DNA from 4 places in the Peribacillus sp. TH14 genome. Region 3 is predicted to be linked to each of the others. Evidence: riboswitches for the same ligand, from Rfam matches in the RefSeq annotation. Region 3 holds a riboswitch; each other region holds the start of a gene.

Region 1 (5,449 bases), 3.9 Mb from region 3:
AAAAATTTGCAACTGCAATCGTTCAAGCGACTACATATTATACTGATTATGAATTGATTGGCCGGCTGTCAAAAGAGTTAGGCAGTGCAATGAAAGGTATTGATATTTCTAAGCTTGCTCCATCAGAACGGATGCAGGAACGTGGCTGGTAATATGATAACCATCGGTGTTTTGGGTTTACAGGGTGCTGTTGAAGAACATTTAAATCAAATTAAAGCTGCAGGTGAACAAGCTATAATTGTTAAAAAACCTGAACAGTTAAAAGAAATTGATGGCTTAATTATTCCAGGCGGAGAAAGCACTACGATGAGAAAGCTCATGGATCGTTACGGATTTATGGAACCCATCAAAACCTTTTTTGAACTAAAAAAACCTGTCTTCGGTACATGTGCGGGAATGGTATTGGCCGCAAAGAAATTGACTGGGGATGAAGAGGCTTATCTTGGATTAATGGACATTTCCGTGAAAAGGAACGGATTTGGACGTCAGCGGGATAGTTTTGAAGCACAACTCTCGATCAAAGGAATGGAAGAACCATTTACAACTGTCTTCATCCGGGCACCATTCGCGGAAGAAATTGGTGAAGACGTAGAGGTATTAGCTCTTTATGAAGAACATGTTGTTGCTGCGAGACAAGAACATGTCCTGGTTAGTGCTTTTCATCCAGAATTAACAGGGGATAATCGTTTTATACAACTCTTCATCGAAATGGTGAAAGAATCTATCAGTAAAGTTGAAGTAAAAATGTGCTAAATATTAATGAGCTGTCCTATTTTAATAGGGCGACTTTTTGTATGCAATAAGATATAAAGGGAACTTTAAAAAAACATCATTTCGCTTGAAATTATTATTCAATAAATCAATAATAAAAGTGAGTAAATACTTACTTATTTATTTTGAGCGTTGAAAGGGGAATTTATATGACAGCAAGAGTGGCAGTTATTACAGGTGGAGCAAGTGGAATAGGCCGTGCAACATGTCTAAAATTTGCAAAAAAAGGGGACAAAGTCGTTGTTGCGGATTTTAACGAGGCCATGGCAGAAGAAACTGTTGAACTGATTAAGGCAGAAGGCGGAGAAGCTATTTTTGTTAAAACTGATGTTTCAAAGCAAGAAGATGTGGAAGCATTGGTCAATATCGCTGTAGATGTTTATGGAAGAATTGATATTATGTTCAATAACGCTGGCATAGGTGCGGGTGGCATGATTCTTGAACAAAATATGGAAGGGTACTTTAAAACGATCGGAGTAAACCAACACGGTGTGGCTTTTGGCATCATGGCAGCCGGACGTAAAATGAAGGAACTAGGAAGTAAGGGAGTTATTATAAATGCTGCTTCGGTGTTTGGCTATTTAGCTTCACATGGGACTTTCGCATACCAGGCTTCTAAAGGCGCTGTAAGAATGATGACACAAACAGCGGCTTTGGAATTGGGTGCTTATGGAATACGAGTAGTAGGTATCGCACCAGGCGGTGTGGATACTCCAATTATCCAAGGATATAAAGATATGGGAATCATCGATAAATTGAATGCAAGCCAAATGCGCGGCAAATTAATTAAGCCGGAAGCAATTGCGAATGCTGTTTATCTACTATCATTAGATGAAGCTGATGCGATTAATGGCAGTATTGTTATGGTTGATGATGGCTATGCATCTTTTAAATAATTTTGAAAAGGAAAACAGCGTCCTAATCCGACGATGTTTTCTTTTTATGTCTTATATGACTAATGCAAGTCTCATAGACCAAAGGTTATATTGACCGATTGGTATCATCAGGCTATTATGGAAAATAGATCGGACAAGCCGGTCTTATCTTTTTTAAAAGAAGGTTGATATTTTTGAAAAAAGGGCAGCAAACAAAAGAACGGATCATTAATGTAGCCCGGACTCTTTTTGCCAGTAAAGGTTTTGACATGACCAGAACGAATGAAATCGCTTCTGCCTGTAATGTTTCCGAAGCTACGATTTACAAATACTTTGACAGCAAAAAAGAGTTGCTTTTGGCTACGATTACTCCTAGTGAAAAAGAAGATGCGGAAGTTGAGACTAGCCACCTTTCTACGGATGAGCTTGTAGAGAATCACGTTATCACATTGATAAAAAAAATTCTTGAAAATAAAGAACAGTATTCGATATTATTTCGAGAAACTCAATACGATCAAGAAATTTCTAAACAATATGTTGAGCAAATCTTCAAGCCAAATGCTAAGCTTATTGAACTTCAGAAGAGAATTGATACTGGAGAGATTCACTATATTTCCGATATTATCTTATTTAATGTAGGAATTATTTCTTTTACATTAGCTTTATCGACCCATTATGAGATTCATCAACAGAAAACGGAACCGTATTTTACTGAGGAACGAATAAAGAGTATTGCTCAGCTTTTAGTATATGGGATTCATGGAAAAAGCAATAATACATAAATAAACGGTCATATTTAAGGCGTATGAGTCAACAAGCCGCAAATATGACCGTTGCTTTATCTACTATTAGTATTAGTTATTCAAGCTTGTACCTCTAGACTTGACGATACATTGTGCAAACTAGTGTAATCCGAAGAATGGAACTATACCTGTTATTTTGGAGATGCAAAAATTAAAAGGTCAAGGAAGAAACAGATTTAAATTTCAGGAAAAATAGAGGGGGATAACTGATGAAAGTTTCTGAATAGGTTATTCATATTAATCCCGAGTTAAACACTTGACTTTTATTTTTCTGAATATTACGATGATTATATGATACATGACTTTACCTAGGCAGGGTTCTTATCCGATTTATTAGTGATTGAGTGATTTTTATTGAATCAGCAAGTCTTATCGCAGATAAGAAAATAATAGGAGGAAATTTATATGAGCGAAATCGTAATTTTATCAGGCAGTCCAGCGAGTCCATCAAGAACTGACATCTCTTTAAAACATGTTCGATCACTAGTTGAACAAGTGGGGTTTACCACTGCTTATTACTCTATAACGGATTTTTCCGCAGATGATCTATTCCAAGGCCGGTATAATAGTGAAGATATAATAAAGCTTTCAGAAAAAATTCAGGAAGCTAGAGGTATCATTATTGGTTCACCAGTATATAAGGCATCTTACACAGGCGTGTTAAAAGCTTTGATTGATTTGCTACCTGAGGGTGCATTTAAAAATAAGCCTGTTCTGCCAATTATGATTGGTGGAAGTAACAGGCATTTATTGGCGATTGATTACGCACTTAAACCTTTAATTTCAATTTTAAAAGGTGAGCCGTTGCAGGGCTTATATTTTGTAGATAAGGAAATAGATAAGCAGAATCCAGAAAGCCCAATTAAAGATAGCGAATTAGTTGATCGTGTGCAAAGTCAGGTGCAAGAATTTGTTGAAGCGATTCAATTAAGAAATAATTAAATGCTGTTAATAGACTAAAAGTAAAGGCTTAAGGTTTTGAACTATTTTTATTTTCATGAGATTAAAGATTATTTATGTACAATCATTAAAACTAATTAACCTTAACAATTAGGCCTTAAACAATTGTAAAAAGAGGTAAGTAATGAAATAGACTCATTTTTTTTAAGAGTTTCTCTTGAAAATGAGTCTATTTTCATATTTAACTTATACAATATCCGTTCAAGGAAAAGTGTGTATAATAATAACAGTTCACCCATTTTATTAATCCAAGTTATTTTATAAGAAAACTCCATTGACAAGGAATAAATATATGTTAATATTTAAAATAATAAAACTTATCCAGAGCGACGGAGGGAATTGGCCCTTTGAAGTCCAGCAACCTGCATGATGGATGCAAGGTGCTACATCCAACAAAATGTTGATCATTTTGGAAGATAAGGTAAAAAATATTACCTTGAAAATCTTTCCATCATGGAAGGGTTTTTATTTCTGTAAAATTCGTTTGCAAACCATAGCATTGTAAGATGTTTTGGAATATATAAATTTAAGAAAATGCATTTTATAAACGGGTCAGCTATACGATAAGCTAGTCTCGGATTTTCTTAAAGGAGGAACTGGCTTGGAAAAAGAGAATCAGCTGGAGGAAATATTTGAACGCCTACAAGAAATGCTTAAGTCGATGAAATATGGATCCATAACACTTATCGTCCAGGATGGTAAAATTATTCAAATGGAAAGAAATGAAAAGCTGAGAATTAAATAAGGTATCTGCTGACTAGAAAACTAGAGGTGGATTTAACTGATATAAAAGAGAGTATTAGTTAAATTCGTCTCTTTTTTCTAGGGTCTTTTAAGCGTTAAAAAACAACAGCGAGTATTAATCACAAGTTACTCTATTCTGTGAAACATTTAGCAAGTTTTTAGAGGGGGCTTTAAGATTGTCTGCATTAGTAAACTATGAAAATTTCGACACAGAGATTTTGCCTGCATTTCCTGAGGACAGTGAGACAAAAGGTGCTTTAGAAGTTCTTGAGTGGGCAAATTCCCAATATGGTAACAAACTCATTTATGCATGTAGTTTCGGCATTGAAGGAATAGTACTTACGGATTTATTGGCAAAGGTCAATCCTTCAGCCAAAATTGTTTTTCTGGATACGGATGTTCATTTTGAAGAGACTTACAAATTAATTGAACAAGTTAAAAAGCGCTATCCGCAGCTTTCAATTGAAATGAAAAAGCCGGCATTGACGCTCGAGGAACAAGCAACTGAATATGGAGATGAGTTATGGCTCCGTGATTCAAATAAATGTTGCAGCATACGTAAGATCGCGCCGCTTACTGAGGTACTTTCAACGGCAACTGCTTGGCTCTCGGGACTACGCAGGGAGCAATCTGAAACAAGAGCATTAACGGAATATATTAATCAAGATAATAAGTTTAAATCAATTAAAATATGCCCGCTTATTCAATGGACATGGAAAGATGTATGGCGCTATGCCCATAAAAATGGACTTCCATATAATGTTCTTCACGATAATGGATATCCTAGTATTGGCTGTAAAACATGTACGGCACCTGCTATCAATGCCGATGATTTACGCTCAGGACGTTGGCAGGGCGCGCAAAAAACAGAATGCGGATTACATTTATCTTAATAAATAGAAAATTTAGGGGGAAATTAGTATGACAGTTAGCTTACCGCACGGAGGAACGTTGATCAATCGTTGGGAACCAGACTATGATATTACTAAAATAAACAACTCAATCGAAATTGATGAGATTGCTTTAAGTGACCTGGAATTAATAGGTACTGGGGCCTATAGTCCTATTAAAGGATTCTTTACAAAAGATGACTATCAAGCAGTGGTTAAGGATATGAGGCTTAGCAGCGGCCATGTTTGGAGCATCCCGATTACTTTGCCGATTACTGATGAAGTAGCAAAAGCTCTTACTCTAGGAGAAGAAGTAAAGTTGAATCATGAAGGAGAAACATACGGAGTTCTCATTGTTTCTGATATCTTCAGACCTGATAAACAATTGGAAGCCACATTAGTTTAT
Region 2 (5,449 bases), 940 kb from region 3:
CCCATCGCCTGAGCTGCCTCGATGATCCCTTTGTCCACTTCCAACAGGGAGTTCTCCACAAGCCGGGCAATATAAGGAGCCGCGTAAAAGATTAGCGGAACAATGGCCGCATTCGTTCCGATCGCACTGCCGACAATCATTCTGGTAAACGGAATAAGTGCTACAAGCAAGATGATGAAAGGAACCGACCGCAATATATTGATGACCGGGTTCAATACATTAAAGATCCATTTATTCTCCAGGATGTGACCCTTTCTTGTAATGACAAGTAAGATTCCTAGCGGAAGTCCAATCAGCCCGGAAAATATCAATGAGATGGCTACCATATAAAGTGTGTCACCGAAAGCTGTCGACAGCTGGTCTGCCGTTATTTCCATTCCCCAAAGCGTATTACCCATTTATCTGCACCTCCTGGACGAGAATCCCCTCATCTTTAATATATTGATAAGCCTTGTCCACCTCTTTTTTGTTCCCTGTCACTTCAATAATTAAATTTCCAAAAGGTGTTTCTTGAATTTCAGAAATATTAGCTGATAAAACACTTAAATGAACATCATATTTTTTCGAGATGGTTGAAAGTAAAGGATTGCCTGATGTAGTACCAATAAAGTTAATTTTCCAAATAATCGGAATATATGATCCGGTATTTTTCAGGAAACTTTGTGGGATCTCGTCGTGAATAACAGTTCGTACAAAGTTTTTTGCGATACCTGTTTGGGGCTTCGCAAAAACTTCGAAAACCGAACCTTGTTCAACCACGCGTCCGCCTTCCATGACCGCAACCTTATTGCAAATTTCCCTAATTACAGACATTTCATGAGTGATTAGCAAAATGGTAATATTGTATTCTTTATTAATTTTTTTTAAGAGTCGCAGTACAGCACTAGTTGTTTGTGGATCCAATGCTGACGTCGCTTCATCACACAAAAGAATCGATGGGTTGGTAGCCAACGCTCTAGCAATCCCTATTCGTTGCTTTTGACCGCCAGACAATTGTTCCGGATAACTCCTTGCTTTACTTGATAAGCCAACGAACTCTAACAACTCGCCTACCCGCTCTTTGATTTCTTTACTAGGGGTTCCCGATAAAACTAGCGGCATGGCAATATTATCAAAAACTGTCTTTGAGTTAAGTAAGTTAAAATGTTGAAAAATCATGCCAATTTTTTTCTTTTCTGCCCGTAATTCCTTCGGGTTCAATTTGGTTAAATCCTTCCCCCCAACAATAACCTGTCCATCTGAAGGGTGTTCGAGTAGATTGACTAACCGAATCAACGTACTTTTTCCGGCTCCACTATAACCGACAACACCAAAAATATCGCCTTTTTCAACTGTCAAATTAATTCCTTTCAAAGCTTCAACAGTCTGTTTCTTTGTTTTATATACCTTTTTAACATTTTGAAATTCAATCATTCTGTCTCCCCCCACGCTGTTTATTTGTACGAATTCATTATCCAGAGAAGAGCTTTGCAAAGTTTCATAATGATAGGGTTAAATTTTCGAAACTCACGAGTAATTGCTCACAATTCACGAGTAAATGTGTGAAACTCACGAGTAAATGCGTGAAACTCACGAGTAATTGCGCGAAACTCACGAGTAATTGCGCGAAACTCACGAGTTAATCTGTCAAACTCACGAGTAATTGCTTATAATTCACGATTAGTGCGTGAAACCTACTAATAATTGCACCAATTCTCCAAATAACCATATACATTCTGAATAAACAAAAGAGGCCTCTTCCGTCATCAGACAGAAGAGGCCTCTTTTAGAAATAAAAAAGAGTAAACTCTTAATTTAATTATCTAAGAAAAGCTCCTTCTTATCTTTCAAACTTTCGTCCGTTGGAATTAGCACAGTATTTTTACAAAAGTAAAAACCCGCTGCCGAGGTATCATAGGGCCAAGTCCCTCCACATCTCTTGATAAGAAATAACGTATTTATTTAATTATGTTCCTCACTATATATTCAAATTTTACTAATGTCAACTCTATTTTGAATAATCTAAAATATTTTTACAGTATAATTTTTAATCGTTCATTTAACTATACCTTAAGACAGGTCAGATTTTGCCCTGCATACCATGTATACGGGTAACCTAGGCATAGACTCTATTACAAAAAAACGAAAACATTACGAAGTCAGTCAGGATCAGGACTTCCTTCCTCATAAGGAAAGCTCTGTATCTTGATGAAATAACGGCAAACCTTTGGCAAACTCACTATTCAGGTTGCTACTCACGGTCTGCCTTATCCATGCGGGGAGCTCCCTGCGCCCCCCACTCTTATAATCTTTTGATTGGGGTTTACGTTTATTTTTGAGTTTTTGACCATTTTTTGATAGCAAACTTTCGGTACGTTTAGTATCAAAAAAGAAAAAAGAAAAAACAATAATAAATAGTACCATATATATGCGGTTATAAACTTTTTTGCATCTGTTTTAAATGTGTGAGGACCCTTTGCCCTCATATCTGTAATAATAAAAGTTATTTATTATTACAGCGAAGGAAGACTAAACATGTGTTTTTTCATCTTTAGCACTATTATAATAGCTCTTTCCTTAGAAGAGTTTATTTCTTTTAATTAAAAAACACTCGGTAGAGTTTGAATTCTATAGTATGTCTACTTATCAGCAAAAACAAATCGCTATTTAGAAGCTTCTAATTTTGTCGATATCTACTCAGAATTTGTAGATATTTCTCGGGAAATTGTTGAAATTTGAATTTGGTGATTCCGAATAGTTGGAACAAAGGAATCTCTACTTTTAATTTGCTTGCCTTAGGTTTAAATAGTTATTAACGCAAATTAACATCTGAATATCGTAAAGGAGACTAAAAAAAAGGTAATAAAACCTTTTTCTTATTGCAGTAATGTTTCGTAATGGGTTCTTTGTTGTTCAGTTTTAACTATGACATATCGTTTGTCAGTTAGATGTTCATTTCACGCGGAGCTGCGAGTTCATTGGTTAAAAATTAAGATCTCTTTTAATTGAATGGGAACATGGGTTAAATAAATTGTCATATATATCGGGTATCGTTATCTCTTTTAAAGCTTCTAATTTTGTCGATATCTACTCAGAATTTGTAGATATTTCTCGGGAAATTGTTGAAATTTGAATTTGGTGATTCCGAATAGTTGGAACAAAGGAATTTCTACTTTTGATTTGATTGCCTTAGGTTTAAATAGTTATTAACGCAAATTAACACCTGAATATCGTAAAGGAGACTAAAAAAAAGGTAATTAAACCTTTTTCTTATTACAGTAATGTTTCGTAATGGGTTCTTTGTTGTTCAGTTTTAAGCTATGACATATCGTTTGTCAGTTAGATGTTCATTTCACGCGGAGCTGCGAGTTCATTGGTTAAAAATTAAGATCTCTTTTAATTGAATGGGAACATGGGTTAAATAAATTGTCATATATATCGGGTATCGCTATTTCTGTTTCATTGGTTCCTACCAATCTTTCTTTTTCTTGATACAAGGGTTCTTCTCTCTATCGTCTAGGGGATTGCCCGTATCGCGTAACGCTATAAGCGTTTCGATATCGGATTGAACGAAGATATGCCAATCGCTATCTTTTAACAGCTCCTATCCATATCGCTCTAAGTTTTAAACATACTTTCAAACAGTGGATTTTGTATCTCCACTTCTTCTGCCACTTCCTTGGAAGAGGATGCTCATTCATTCGGATGTATATCCTGTCGCATATCGGCTCCCTCTTTCTATTAAAGATGAAGGTTCTGTAGATTTATTTGCATGTTATATCGCCCCGCGATACGAAACACACAAAAGAACCGATCAGCCCCTTTCTTGAGGAACATTATTAAGGACATGGATCTTGCTGGGGCTGGGAAACTGTTGTTTTAAGCTGAGGCATATCGTTTGTCAGTGGCCATTCATTTCACGCGTAGCTGCGAGTTCATTGATTAAAACAATTAAAATCTCTTTTAATTGTTCGGGATTTTGGATTGAATTGTCAAATTTATCAGGTATCGCTATCTCTGTTTCATTAGTTTCTTCTAATCTATCTTTTTGTTGATACACAAGGTCTTTAGCTATATCGTATAGGGACTTGTCCGTATCGCGTAACGCTATGAGCGCTTCGATGTCGGAGTGAATAAAGATAGGAATCACCATCTTATAAACTCATATCCGTTTCGTTCTAAGTTTTGACCATACTTTTGAACAGTGGGTGTTGCATCCCCACTTCTTCTGCCACTGCCTTAGAAGAGAATACTCGTTCATTCGGATGTATATCATGTTTGTAAATCTAACCCAGATTTTCTATTAAACCTATAGGTTTTGAATTTATTTGCATGTTATATCGCCCAGCGATACGAAACATACAAAAAGGAGACGGTCAACCCCTGTCTGGAGCAACTATTAAGGAGGTCTCTTGTTTTTGAATGCAAGTTTTCAACCTCCTCAACTCCCTTTTTATCAAGCATGCCTTTTTTGCTTGCTTGTGTATTTTGTTTTAGTTGCATATCGCTTAAACAAATCTCCAATGAATTTCAATTGAGCCTTCGTTTGCCTTTAGAACGTCAATACATTGGTATCGCCGAGCTCTTACATAGCAGGTACCAAATCCTGTAAAGTTAAAATACTCTTTCTTAAATTCTGTGTTTCAGCTACGCGAATCATATGGCTCTATGTTTTTATTAAAGTTTTGTGGATTGGCATCTCAATGCTTTTATCCATCATTATATATTTAAAAAAGATTTATCAAATGTTTCTACATCAATAATTTGCTTCCAAGAATCATTACACAGTTGGGCAAAAAAACTTAACGGTCGCCTTATTTTCTGAATATGGAGAAAAGCCCCCACCATTTTTCTGAACGTTTTTGTATCGCTTCTTCTAAACGTTTATTAAACTCATTTTGGGAAGTCCATTCTTTTTTCTGTTCGACCCGCATATTTTGTATTTCTTTTTGTAAGAGTTCACTTTTTTGTTTTTCTTGTTGTAGCAATGTTTCGTAATGGTTATTTTGTTGTTCAGTTAATTGTTCAATTTTAGCATTAGTTCTTTGCGCTGAATTTCCAATACTAGAACTTATAACATGATGATCTTGCTGGAGCCGGGAAACCTTTGTTTTAAGCTCTGACATATCGTTTGTCAGTTGGACATTCATTTCACGTGTGGCTGCGAGTTCATTGACTAAAAACATTAAGACCTCTTTTAATTGATTGGGGTCCTGGGGTAAATTTTCTTCATATGTATCGGGTATCGCTACCTCTGTTTCATAGGATCCTTCTAATCTTTCTTTTTGTTGATATACAAGGTCTTTAGCTGTATCGTCTAGGGGCTTGTCCGTATCGCGTAGCGCTATAAGCGATCCGATGTCAGATTGAACAAAGATACGTCGATCTCCATCTTTCAAAAACTCATATCCATTCCGCTCTAAGATTTGACCATACTTTCGAACAGTGGGAGTTGCAATCCCCACTTCTT
Region 3 (5,449 bases):
CACGAAGTTCCTGTTCGCGTTCAATCGATTCAAACAATGCTTTAAAGTTTCCATCGCCAAAACCAAGTGCACCTTTACGCTGAATGACTTCGATAAACATAGTTGGACGGTCAACTAATGGTTTTGTGAAAATTTGGAGCAAGTACCCTTCATCATCACGGTCGACAAGGATATTAAGTTCTTGAAGTCGTTTCACATCTTCATCTATATCTCCTACACGATTGGCGAGGTCTGCGTAATAAGTGTCAGGAGTCTTTAAAAACTCAACACCATTTTCTTTTAGTGTGGCCACTGTGGTGATGATATCGTTTGTTAAAAGGGCAAGATGCTGAACACCTTGACCATTATAGTAATCTAGGAATTCTTGAATTTGAGATTTGCGTTTTCCTACAGCCGGTTCATTTATCGGGAACTTAATGCGTCCTGTCCCATTCATCATAACTTTTGACATTAGGGCTGAGTACTCGGTCGAAATGTTTTCATCATCAAAATGTTTCAGAACAGTAAAACCGAATACTTTTTCATAATAATTTGTCCATTCATCCATTACTTCCACATTACCAACAAGGTGGTCAATACCGATTAAGCCTGAAGGTTGAGCTCCAAAGTTGTCCTCACGAGCTTTAAAACCTGGCAGAAATCCACCTTTATAATCGATTGGCTCAACAAGCGTGTGAATCGTATCCCCATATGTGCCTAAGATTGCTTTTCTTACTTTGCCATTTTCATCTTCTTCCACCCATGGTTCTCGAAGAGCGATGCCACCGCGTTCAATAGCACCCGCATATGTTTTTTCTAGGTCTTTTACGAGAAGGGAGATATCTTTTACTCCTTCGCCATGAGTTTTAATAAACTCAGCCACATCTGTGCTGTCTGATAGAGTTCCTGTTAAAATCAATCGGATGGTGCCCTGTGCCATAACGTAAGATACACGGTCACGGGAGCCTGTTTCTAGTCCTTTATATGCTATAAGCTTGAATCCGAAAGCGTTTGCGTAATAATAAGCAGCCTGCTTTGCGTTCCCAGTATAGATTTCTACGTAATGGACACTCTTAACCGGAAACAATTCCTCTTTCTTTGCTTTAGAAGATCCAACTGTTTTTTTAGTCATATTTACCGCTCCTTAATCGTTTTTTTTACATAAAAAAGCTGAATTTTCTTAATTTTCCGCCTGTGATAGTTCACATCATAATACATAAAAATTCACCACGCAAATATGTGTTTTACCGCGGTTGACCATCATGGTAGCAACATTTTAACGCGATAAAACATTTTTGCGTTTAGGTGTACTCTTGCACATTTTTTGTATATCTACTTAAAATGTTAGCAACTAAATAAAAGGGGAATTAGATATGAAAATTAGTGTAAAGTTCTGCCCTAGTAACTTCGAAGATGAGTTGGAAACTATTAAAGATAAATTAATGGAGTGTAGCGGTCTAGAGGTTATTGAGGATAGATGCTTGTTGTATTGCGGACAATGTTTAATGCAGCCGTTTGCAGTTGTAAATGGTGTAAACATTGTCGCAAACGATCCAGTTGAACTTCTCGAAAAAATTGAACAATATGTAGCTAGGCTTAAACAAGGAGACACTGTGTGAACAACGAGAAAATGAAATTAGTAATAATTGATTATCGCTTTTATTGACAACTATATCATTATATTGTGTCTTCCCCGAGAAACATGCGAACCTTCAGAGAGCATCCATCTATGATAAAATATATGTAAAACCCTACTACAAATGCTTATTAATTGCATTGATTGATATCTTCGCATAGTATGACGGAAAAATTCAAGGCCTGTTCCCAAAAAGGGAGCAGGCCTTGAATTTTATGGTTTGGTTTCTTATTTCATCCAATCTGGTTTTCCGAAGCCTGCAAACTTGCTATCGATTACTTCTTCAAACTTGTCTGATTCAACTACTGATTTAATATCCTTAGCAAATTGTGCATCTGCATCTTTTGTATTCACAGCAACAACATTACGATACATATCCGGCATGTTTTCTAAAACAAGGGCATCTTGGAGATCCATTTTTGCTGCAAGAGCGAAGTTACCTGGGACCGCTGATAGGTCAACGCTGTCTGTTGCACGCGGCAATTGAGCCGATTCTAATGGTTTGAATTGAATGTTTTTTGGGTTCTTTGTTACATCTTTTTCCGATATTTTTAAGGGATCGACATCTGGCTTGACTTCAATTAAATCTTCATCTACTAGGACTTTAAGTGCACGTGCAAGGTTAACTGGATCGTTCGGTAGGGCTAGTGATGTACCATCTTTAATGTCTTTCAACGATTTATATTTGTTCGAGTATATACCCATTGGTGCTGTCGGTACAATAACAAGGTCAGAAAGCTCTAAATCATTTTCTTTAGCGAAGTTATCCATATACACTTTGTGCTGGAAAAGGTTGGCGTCGATTGAATTGTTACCAAGTGATTTATTTGGCTGGATATAGTCAGTGAATTCAACGATTTCTATTTTGTAGCCAAGATCTTCTAGGCCTGGCTTGATGGCCTCTTTTACCATATCCGCGTAAGGACCGGTAGTTGCTCCGATTTTCAATTCTTTTTTGTCTTCAGTTTTTGGGGAAGCATTATCGCTTCCGCAAGCTGCCAAGCCAAGGGCTAGTGCGCAAACAGATAATAAAGAAGCTATTTTTTTCATTGGAAATTCCTCCTGTAATATGTTGTATTAAATCATTGTTAAAATGACTGATTCTATCGTTTATTTACTAAGTATGAGGCCTTGTCACCAACCATTTGAATGATTTGTACAAGGCAGATTAACACGACGATTGTCGTGATCATGACTGTGTTGTCATAACGGTAATAGCCGTACCGAATGGCCAGGTCACCAATTCCGCCCCCACCGATTGTCCCAGCCATCGCTGAGTAACCGATAAGTGAAATGGTCGTTAACGTCAACCCTTGAATGATTCCCGGTTTTGCCTCAGGAAGAAGTACATCCTTAATGATCATCCATGGAGTGGCACCTACAGCAATTGCAGCTTCAATCACACCTTTATCTATTTCGCGTAATGCCGATTCAACGATTCTTGCAAAAAAAGGTATCGCGGATACAGATAGGGAAACAGAAGCCGCTCTTGGCCCTATCGTTGATCCAGTAAGCAAATCCGTTAAAGGAAGGAGGGCGACTAAGAGAATGATAAACGGGATTGAACGGACAATATTGACAGCGAAACCGAGAGATCGATTCACGACGTTATTTTCAAAGATTAAATTCTTGGTCGTTGTAAACAGCAATACTCCAAGTGGCAAACCAATTAGAAGGGCTACCGCAAGGGAGATTCCAACCATATAGATTGTTTCGAGAAAGGCTTTATTAAGGTCAGGTAAAATATTGACGACGGAATCAAACAGTGACATGTTTCAACACCTCCACAGAACTGGTCCGATTTGTTATATATTCCAGTGCCGATTGAACTTCAGCAGCCTCACCAATTAATTCAATGATTAAGATTCCTAATGGAACATCCTGAATATATTCAATTTTGCCGTGCAAGATATTTCCCTTTACTGAATACTTTTGTAGAGCATCGGAAAGAATCGATTCACCGGCGGTGGGCCCTTCAAATTGAATTTGAATAATCGTTCCTTTGCTTTCCTCAATTAAGTGTGAGGGAAGCTCAAAATCCAATACACTGCTGATGAATTGCTTCGTCAACTGCTGCTTTGGTTGTGAAAATATCTCATAAACAGATCCTTCTTCGATAATCCTGCCATCCTGCATGACAGCGACTCGATGGCATAGTTCTTTGACTACTTCCATTTCATGGGTAATCAATACTATAGTGATACCAAGTTCCCGACTAATCTTTTTTAATAACTGTAAAATCGCTTTTGTTGTTGTTGGATCAAGGGCAGAAGTCGCTTCATCACATAATAGTACAGTAGGGTTATTGGCTAAGGCTCGCGCTATGCCGACCCGTTGCTTTTGACCTCCGCTGAGCTGGGCCGGATAGACATCCTTTTTATCACTAAGCCCAACTATGTCCAGCAGTTCTAGAACGCGACTTTTGATGACACCCTTTGATTTGTGTGCGGCTTTCAAGGCGAAAGCAACATTTTCAAAAACGGTTTTGGAACTGACTAAGGAAAAGTGCTGAAATATCATACCGATTTTTTGTCGTTGTTTTCGAAGCTCTTTGCCTGATAAAGACGTTAAGTCAATCCCGTCAATAATGATTTTTCCTTTTGTCGGACGTTCAAGCAAATTTAAGCAGCGTATTAATGAGCTTTTTCCGGCTCCGCTGTAGCCAACAATCCCATAAACTTCACCAGTCTGAATTGTCAAAGATACGTTATCCACTCCGACAACTCGGGTATTTTTCGATATGTATTCCTTTCGGACTGATCGGATTTCAATCATGAGCCTTCCCCCTTAAACATAAAAAACTGCCTCTATCATTCAGAAAGAGGCAGCGAAATTATTTCGTCTTATCTTTCAGAATGTAATCATTCTGCAGGAAGTAGCACCGTTCCCGATTGGGGCGGTTGCCGGACATCACAGGGCCTGTTCCCTCAGTCACTCTTGATAAGTAAATTATTATTTTGGAATATTACAAGTTTTCTAATATAATCTATATTATTTGTAAATTCACATATTGTCAATCGTTTCTGTAATTTTAGAATAACTTTCTGGTGATTTAATTAATTTTTTTATGGTAAATCTAGAATTGGATAATCATACCTTTTGGAATCGGGGTATTGTCACCATTGATCGTTAATGGTCGGAAAGCCATACTTTTTTATGATATTTGTAAGATAGGCTTCGTTCTTTTTAGCAGCTTGTCGATTTTTTTTAATAATTACGTGAAGTTTTTGTCAGGAAAGTATTGTTTCAAAGTCTGTATCATGAATGCTTTAGCTTTTTTATCAACCAAGGTAATATTGACAGTTATTCAGCGTTAATGATTAGCCGTGAATTTTTTTATCGTCCAAACTTAAATAGGGAGTACCCTTTATTAACAACTTCCTTTTAACCGAAGCCAGATTTTTGCTGTTTCTTTTCTTAGTTGCATAATAGAATACCTTAAATCAATGACTATGGTTTCAAACAGTGCCTTGATTCTACCGGAAAATATACAATGGGTCTTTGCTAGGAAAAATACTATTTGCTTGTCAAAAGTATGGGGGGATATTACATTTATTGTAATGAACAAGGGGGAAATAGGATATTAAACTATTTTTATACAATTGATGAGGAGGGAAGCCATGCTAGAGATTAAGACGATAAATGATGTGGTTTGTGTACAAGGGACCCCTGAAGGAATAAAGTCGGGGATGAGTGTATATGTTTTTTTAATAGACGGCCTCTTGATTGATACGGGAGCCCAAATTTTATTGGAAGAACTTATCCCTTTCTATGAATCAGCCGACTTCGATTTAGTGGCGCTAACGCATTATCATGAGGACCATACTGGCGGTG
Region 4 (5,449 bases), 3.6 Mb from region 3:
AAATATCAATGACATGGGCGCCTTTCTTCACCTGAGCACGAGCAATTTCGGCAGCTGGCTCATAATGCTTCCCACGAATTAACTCCTTGAATTTACGAGATCCGATGACGTTCGTTCTCTCACCGACGAACAAGGGACGCATTGAATCATCATAAATAAGTGGCTCAATTCCTGATACGGCATGACCATGTGCTGATTCCTTCATTTCACGGGGCTGTACGCCTTCTAGAACCTTAGAAAGCTCTTTAATATGTTCTGGTGTTGTTCCACAGCAGCCCCCAATGATATTGACCCAGCCTTTTTCTGCAAATTGCTTCATTTTCTCTGCAAGGGAAGTCGGGGATTCATGATAATGACCTTCTTCATCAGGTAGGCCTGCATTCGGATAACAGCTAATGGCGCTGTTTGATATATCTGCAAGCGTCCGAATATGGTCTATCATGAACTCTGGTCCTGTCGCACAGTTCAAACCAACAGCCACAGGCTTCATATGTTCAACTGATAAATAGAACGCTTCAATGGACTGACCGGCTAGGGTAGTACCCATCGGTTCGATTGTCCCCGAAATGATGACAGGCACTTCTTTCCCTGTTTTAGCAAAGGCCGCTTTTATTCCAGAAAAGGCAGCCTTAACATTAAGCATATCCTGACAGGTTTCCACTAACAACAGGTCCACACCACCGTCTAATAGACCGAGTGCCTGTTCTTCATAAGAATCGGTTAAAATATCAAATGTGGTTCCTCCTGTAACAGAAAGTGTTTTTGTTGTTGGTCCCATTGAACCAGCAACATATCTTGGCCATTTATCATTTGAATATTTTTCACAAGCTTTCACGGCAAGTTCAGCTGAAATTTTATTAAGCTTATAAGCAATCGTACTTATTTGGTATTCCTCAAGAACGATGCTCGTGGCTCCGAAGGTATTTGTCTCAATAATATCGGCACCTGCTGCTAAGTATTTTTCATGGATGGTTTGGATGATTTCAGGTTGCGTCAGTGATAAATATTCATTACATCCCTCGAATTGTTCTCCCCCAAAGTCCTTTGCTGTTAAATTCTCAGCTTGTAGCATGGTTCCCATTGCACCATCAAGAAGGAGAATCTTAGACTTTAACTGTTCTTGAATCGCTTTTTTATTCATGTACTGCCACCTCTGATGTATGTTTACTATCGACTTCTCTAATATATTTTGTAAGTTCCGCAGTCATTTCATAGCGAAGGAATGGTGTAATTAAATAAATCCCCTTGAATTTTTCTCTTGCGGCGTCCACCAGTTCTCTGGCGATATTCACACCTTCCATTCTTGACTTTATCGGGTCATCCCCTGCTAAAGCCATAGCCCGCCTTACATTATCAGGTAATTTAATACCCGGTATTTCGTTATGGATAAATTCCGCATTTCGTGTGCTCGTTAACGGCATAATTCCGACGAAAATCGGAGTATCTATATGTTTTGTCGCTTCATAAACCTCTTCAATCTGATCGACTGAATAAATCGGTTGGGTCAAAAAGGACTGAGCACCGCAAGCAATCTTCTTTTCCATCCGCTGAACGGCCTTATTCAAATATTTCACATTTGGGTTAAAGGCAGCCGCAATTTTAAAATTTGCCCGTTGACCAAGACTTTGACCGGAATAGGAAAGACCTTCATTAAATTGTTTTACCATACTAATTAAGTCAAATGACGATAAATCATAGACTGAAGTTGCACCTGGGAAGTCCCCTATTTTTGAAGGATCACCAGTGATAATCAGAATCTCGTTCAACCCCACCGTTTGAAGCCCCATTAAATGTGATTGAAGGCCAATTAAGTTCCTATCACGGCACGTAATATGCACCATTGGATTTACATCTAATTGGTTTTTCAACAAATTGGCCAGCGCCTCATTAGATATCCTCGGCGAAGCAAGTGAATTATCAGCTAATGTAATCGAATCAACACCCGCATTTTTTAATGCCTCCGCACCAGCCATAAAACCTTCAATTCCTAATTTTTTCGGCGGATCAAGTTCAACAAGAATCGTTCTTTCAGTTTTGGCCTGCTCATGCAGGGGTAGTTCCAGTTCTCTATGATTCACTTCAATTATTTCGATTTCACGTGCTTTCGTCATTTTTTCTTCTACTGGAACTAAACTCCCAATCGCATTTTTCACAGATTGAATATGAAGTGGTGTTGTTCCACAACACCCACCGATTATCGTGGCACCCTGCTCACGAAGCTCAAGGGCACTTGAGCCAAAATATTCAGGCACTGCTTTATAAACTAGTCTTCCATCCACGTAATCCGGTAGGCTAGCATTTGGATAGATAGCGATAGCCGCATGCTTTGGCAAAGTCACTTCTTCCAAGGCGCGAATCATATGATGTGGACCTAGACGGCAATTCACACCAACAACATCAGCACCCAATTGCTCGAGTTTTTGAAATGCTTCATTTAAATGGATCCCATTTTGAAGATTACCTAATTCATGCATCGATACATTTGCAATAATTGGCAATTCCGTTTCTTTTTTAGCAATTTGCAACACGGTTTCAAGTTCTTCCAGATCATAAAATGTTTCAAGGAGAATCCCATCAGGATTTTCTATAAGCAGACTATATAGCTGCTCACGAAAACCTCGCTTAATTTCTTCCATGCTTAAATCCGATTTACGGATACTTCGCTGAGCCCCTATAGTACCAAATACAAATGCATTGCCTTTTGCAGCTTTTTTAGCAAGGATAACTCCCTGTCGGTTAATTCGGCTTACTTCATCTTCAAGACCATGCCTTTTCAATTTATTAAAGTTGGCTCCGTAAGTATTCGATTGTAGAATATCAGCACCTGCTTCTAAATAGGCACGATGAATGGATTCAATTTGATCAGGATTAGTGCAGTTTAATTCCTCATAACATTGATCGATTCCATATGAGTATAATAATGTTCCCATTGCTCCTTCTCCAACCAGCATTCTTTCTTTCAATTCTTTACGAAAATCCATATGTACACCCTCTCTCAAAAACAATTCTGTTTTTGTCGTTTTCTATGAGTATGAGAGAAAAGAAAAAAAACCTTCTCAAAGAAGAAGGTTTTTTGAAACATTCTCCTCATCTATCAAGCTCTGCTTGCTGGATTTAGCACCTTTGCCTAAGCTGGTTGCTGAGGTTTCCTCGGGCCAGTCCCTCCACCTCTCTCGATAAGATCCATTTATAAAGTTTTCTTAACATTTCAAAATTTGTTTATATTTAATTTACATTAATAATCTGTCAATTTCAATAGTTTGATAGTCATTTTTTTCTTTTCTACTAAGATCATACATCCTTCAAAGTTTAAACTCTCTTTAATATCCTTTGTTTCCAGTCCACCGCTAACGAATCTACAGAAAGTAGAGCATGAGCTCCATCCTGTCCGTCTCGATTATGCAGGATCACTTCAGTTGCATAATATACAGAGATGTTTTCTTGAAGTCGATCTAATAAAACAATTTCATCTTGTTTTTTAATAACTCCTTCTTGAATGACCTTTGCAAAATAACCAGTAAAACTTGTTTTCATCACTGATGTCAAAAACTTAGGTTCTTGGTTAAAATGAGAAATAGTCGAGCAAGGAATTCGTCCTTGGGTGATCTGAACAATTGTCCCACCTATTTGATAGATATCACCGATATACGTTTGAGTTTCCATCATCCCAGCTACTGTTAAATTCTCACCAAAAGCAGGGATATCAAGCTGTTTAGAGAATTTTTCATTCCAAAATGAGTAATGCTCAAAAGGATAAATGCACAATGCACGGTCAGGGCCTCCATGGAACTTTAGATTCCCTACTCCGTCTCCAACTATTCCTGATTTTGTTACGGTCACATTATCCAAAGTTTTTTTATCCATAGCTGATAAAATCTTAACATTCGAAAACATTTCCTGTTTAGGCTTTCCGGCTTGAAGGGACACGATTTTTCCATTTTCCAATTAACATCTTCCAATCCTATTTACTTTATATCATCCTTATATGAATACATTATACTAAAAATTCATTTTATTCTGCATCTATTTTAATTACTTTACTATTTCAGAGAAGATAAAAACGTCTACTTCCGGGAGAAATGGTGGAAAATTACTGATTTTCAGAAAAATCGTACTATAGTTTCGGTAATTTGGTTGCTATTTCAGAATTAAATATGGTAGAATATGAACACAATATATAGTCGAAAAACAAAATTGGTCGCCTATATGTTGATTTCACGATTAATTTCCTCTTTGTCGCTCTTCAGGGAGCGAATTTTTTTGCCTTCTTCAAATCCACTACTCAATCCCTACAATAAAGATCAGCCATATATCGCCTTACTGAATGACACTATCATCTTCAGAATAATATTTTGCTCTGCTCAGAATCACTCCATTAAAACACATCAGCCTAAAACACTACCTTTTCTTTTTAAATTCTCAGCTTCTTCTCTGTCAAAAAGAACCATTTCGTTTTTCTTACTAAAAAAACCAAGGGTTTTAATTCACATTCTTCCTCTACCGCATAGATTAGTCCTACAAATATCTCCACGGGCAACCCAATTATCTATACAAAACACAAACTTTATTAATATGTATTCCGTTTAAACTCTTCAGCTATGTGTACCTCTTTAACCACTGTATTCACTTTGTTCCCCTTCTGAAAAAACAAAAAGAAGCTGAGAGACATTGGTTCGTCTTCCACTCAGCTTCTTTTTTTACGCTTGTTTCTTTTTTTTCGGTGCCGCTTTTTTCCGGGTCGTCGTTTTTTTCCCTTCCAGTTTATCAGGTTTCGTTCGATCAATGGATGCTTGTAAAGCTTCCATTAAATCGGTAACATTGTTGGACACTGTTTCTTTTGTTTTGGCTGTAATCGTCTTCTGTCCTGTCTTCTTTGATTCAATCAGCTCAAGTAACGCCGTTCGATAATCATCATTGTATTTTGTCGGATCGAAAGTCGTCGTTAATTGATCTATTAATAAAATTGCCGTATCAATTTCTTTTTTTACAATTGTATCATTTGCAGGGATATTCGGAACATCTGCTGCGGAGCGTACTTCATCTGGATAATGAATCGTTTCCATCAACAAGGTGTTATCTACAACCCTTATAACCGCCATTTGTTCCTTTGAACGGATGATGATTTTTGCTAACCCAACTTTATTCGATTCCTTGAGTGCTTGCCGCAATAGGGAATAGGCTTTTATGCCACCATCATTTGGAGACATAAAATAACTACGGTTAAAATATATCGGATCTATTTCTTCAATTTTAACAAAATCCATGATTTCCACTGATTTTTCTTCATTTTGTTTTTTAAGTTCTTCTAGCTCATTGTCTTCTAATACAACAAACTTTCCTTTTGTATATTCAAAAGCACGAACAATGTCTTCCTTGCCTACTTCCTTCTGGCAGACCGGACAAACTTTTTCGTATTTAATTGGTGAGTGGCATTCCTTATGCAACGTTC

What was found. A riboswitch is a leader RNA that binds a small molecule or an ion and turns the genes downstream of it on or off. The one in region 3 is predicted to bind S-adenosylmethionine.
Region 1: another riboswitch for S-adenosylmethionine. It lies ahead of JFU50_RS22505 (YezD family protein); the one in region 3 lies ahead of JFU50_RS03890 (methionine ABC transporter ATP-binding protein).
Region 2: another riboswitch for S-adenosylmethionine. It lies ahead of JFU50_RS08210 (methionine ABC transporter ATP-binding protein); the one in region 3 lies ahead of JFU50_RS03890 (methionine ABC transporter ATP-binding protein).
Region 4: another riboswitch for S-adenosylmethionine. It lies ahead of JFU50_RS21395 (bifunctional homocysteine S-methyltransferase/methylenetetrahydrofolate reductase); the one in region 3 lies ahead of JFU50_RS03890 (methionine ABC transporter ATP-binding protein).

Annotation. Positions count from the first base shown of each region.
Region 1 is NZ_JAEKEK010000001.1:4,620,499-4,625,947, forward strand. Features, by position in the region: gene pdxS (pyridoxal 5'-phosphate synthase lyase subunit PdxS) at 1-152, shown strand, start outside; gene pdxT (pyridoxal 5'-phosphate synthase glutaminase subunit PdxT) at 154-753, shown strand; gene JFU50_RS22490 (SDR family NAD(P)-dependent oxidoreductase) at 921-1,667, shown strand; gene JFU50_RS22495 (TetR/AcrR family transcriptional regulator) at 1,841-2,428, shown strand; gene ssuE (NADPH-dependent FMN reductase) at 2,855-3,391, shown strand; SAM riboswitch class I at 3,724-3,832, shown strand; gene JFU50_RS22505 (YezD family protein) at 4,011-4,154, shown strand; gene JFU50_RS22510 (phosphoadenylyl-sulfate reductase) at 4,369-5,046, shown strand; gene sat (sulfate adenylyltransferase) at 5,075-5,449, shown strand, end outside.
Region 2 is NZ_JAEKEK010000001.1:1,703,271-1,708,719, forward strand. Features, by position in the region: gene JFU50_RS08205 (methionine ABC transporter permease) at 1-377, opposite strand, end outside; gene JFU50_RS08210 (methionine ABC transporter ATP-binding protein) at 391-1,413, opposite strand; SAM riboswitch class I at 1,817-1,928, opposite strand; gene JFU50_RS08215 (hypothetical protein) at 2,164-2,403, opposite strand; gene JFU50_RS08220 (hypothetical protein) at 3,881-4,132, opposite strand; gene JFU50_RS08230 (hypothetical protein) at 4,794-5,449, opposite strand, start outside.
Region 3 is NZ_JAEKEK010000001.1:766,254-771,702, reverse strand. Features, by position in the region: gene hppD (4-hydroxyphenylpyruvate dioxygenase) at 1-1,111, opposite strand, end outside; gene JFU50_RS03905 (DUF1450 domain-containing protein) at 1,353-1,598, shown strand; gene JFU50_RS03900 (MetQ/NlpA family ABC transporter substrate-binding protein) at 1,844-2,665, opposite strand; gene JFU50_RS03895 (methionine ABC transporter permease) at 2,719-3,387, opposite strand; gene JFU50_RS03890 (methionine ABC transporter ATP-binding protein) at 3,374-4,390, opposite strand; SAM riboswitch class I at 4,456-4,562, opposite strand; gene JFU50_RS03885 (MBL fold metallo-hydrolase) at 5,236-5,449, shown strand, end outside.
Region 4 is NZ_JAEKEK010000001.1:4,376,176-4,381,624, reverse strand. Features, by position in the region: gene metH (methionine synthase) at 1-1,141, opposite strand, end outside; gene JFU50_RS21395 (bifunctional homocysteine S-methyltransferase/methylenetetrahydrofolate reductase) at 1,134-2,981, opposite strand; SAM riboswitch class I at 3,085-3,183, opposite strand; gene JFU50_RS21390 (MOSC domain-containing protein) at 3,310-3,945, opposite strand; gene ku (non-homologous end joining protein Ku) at 4,698-5,449, opposite strand, start outside.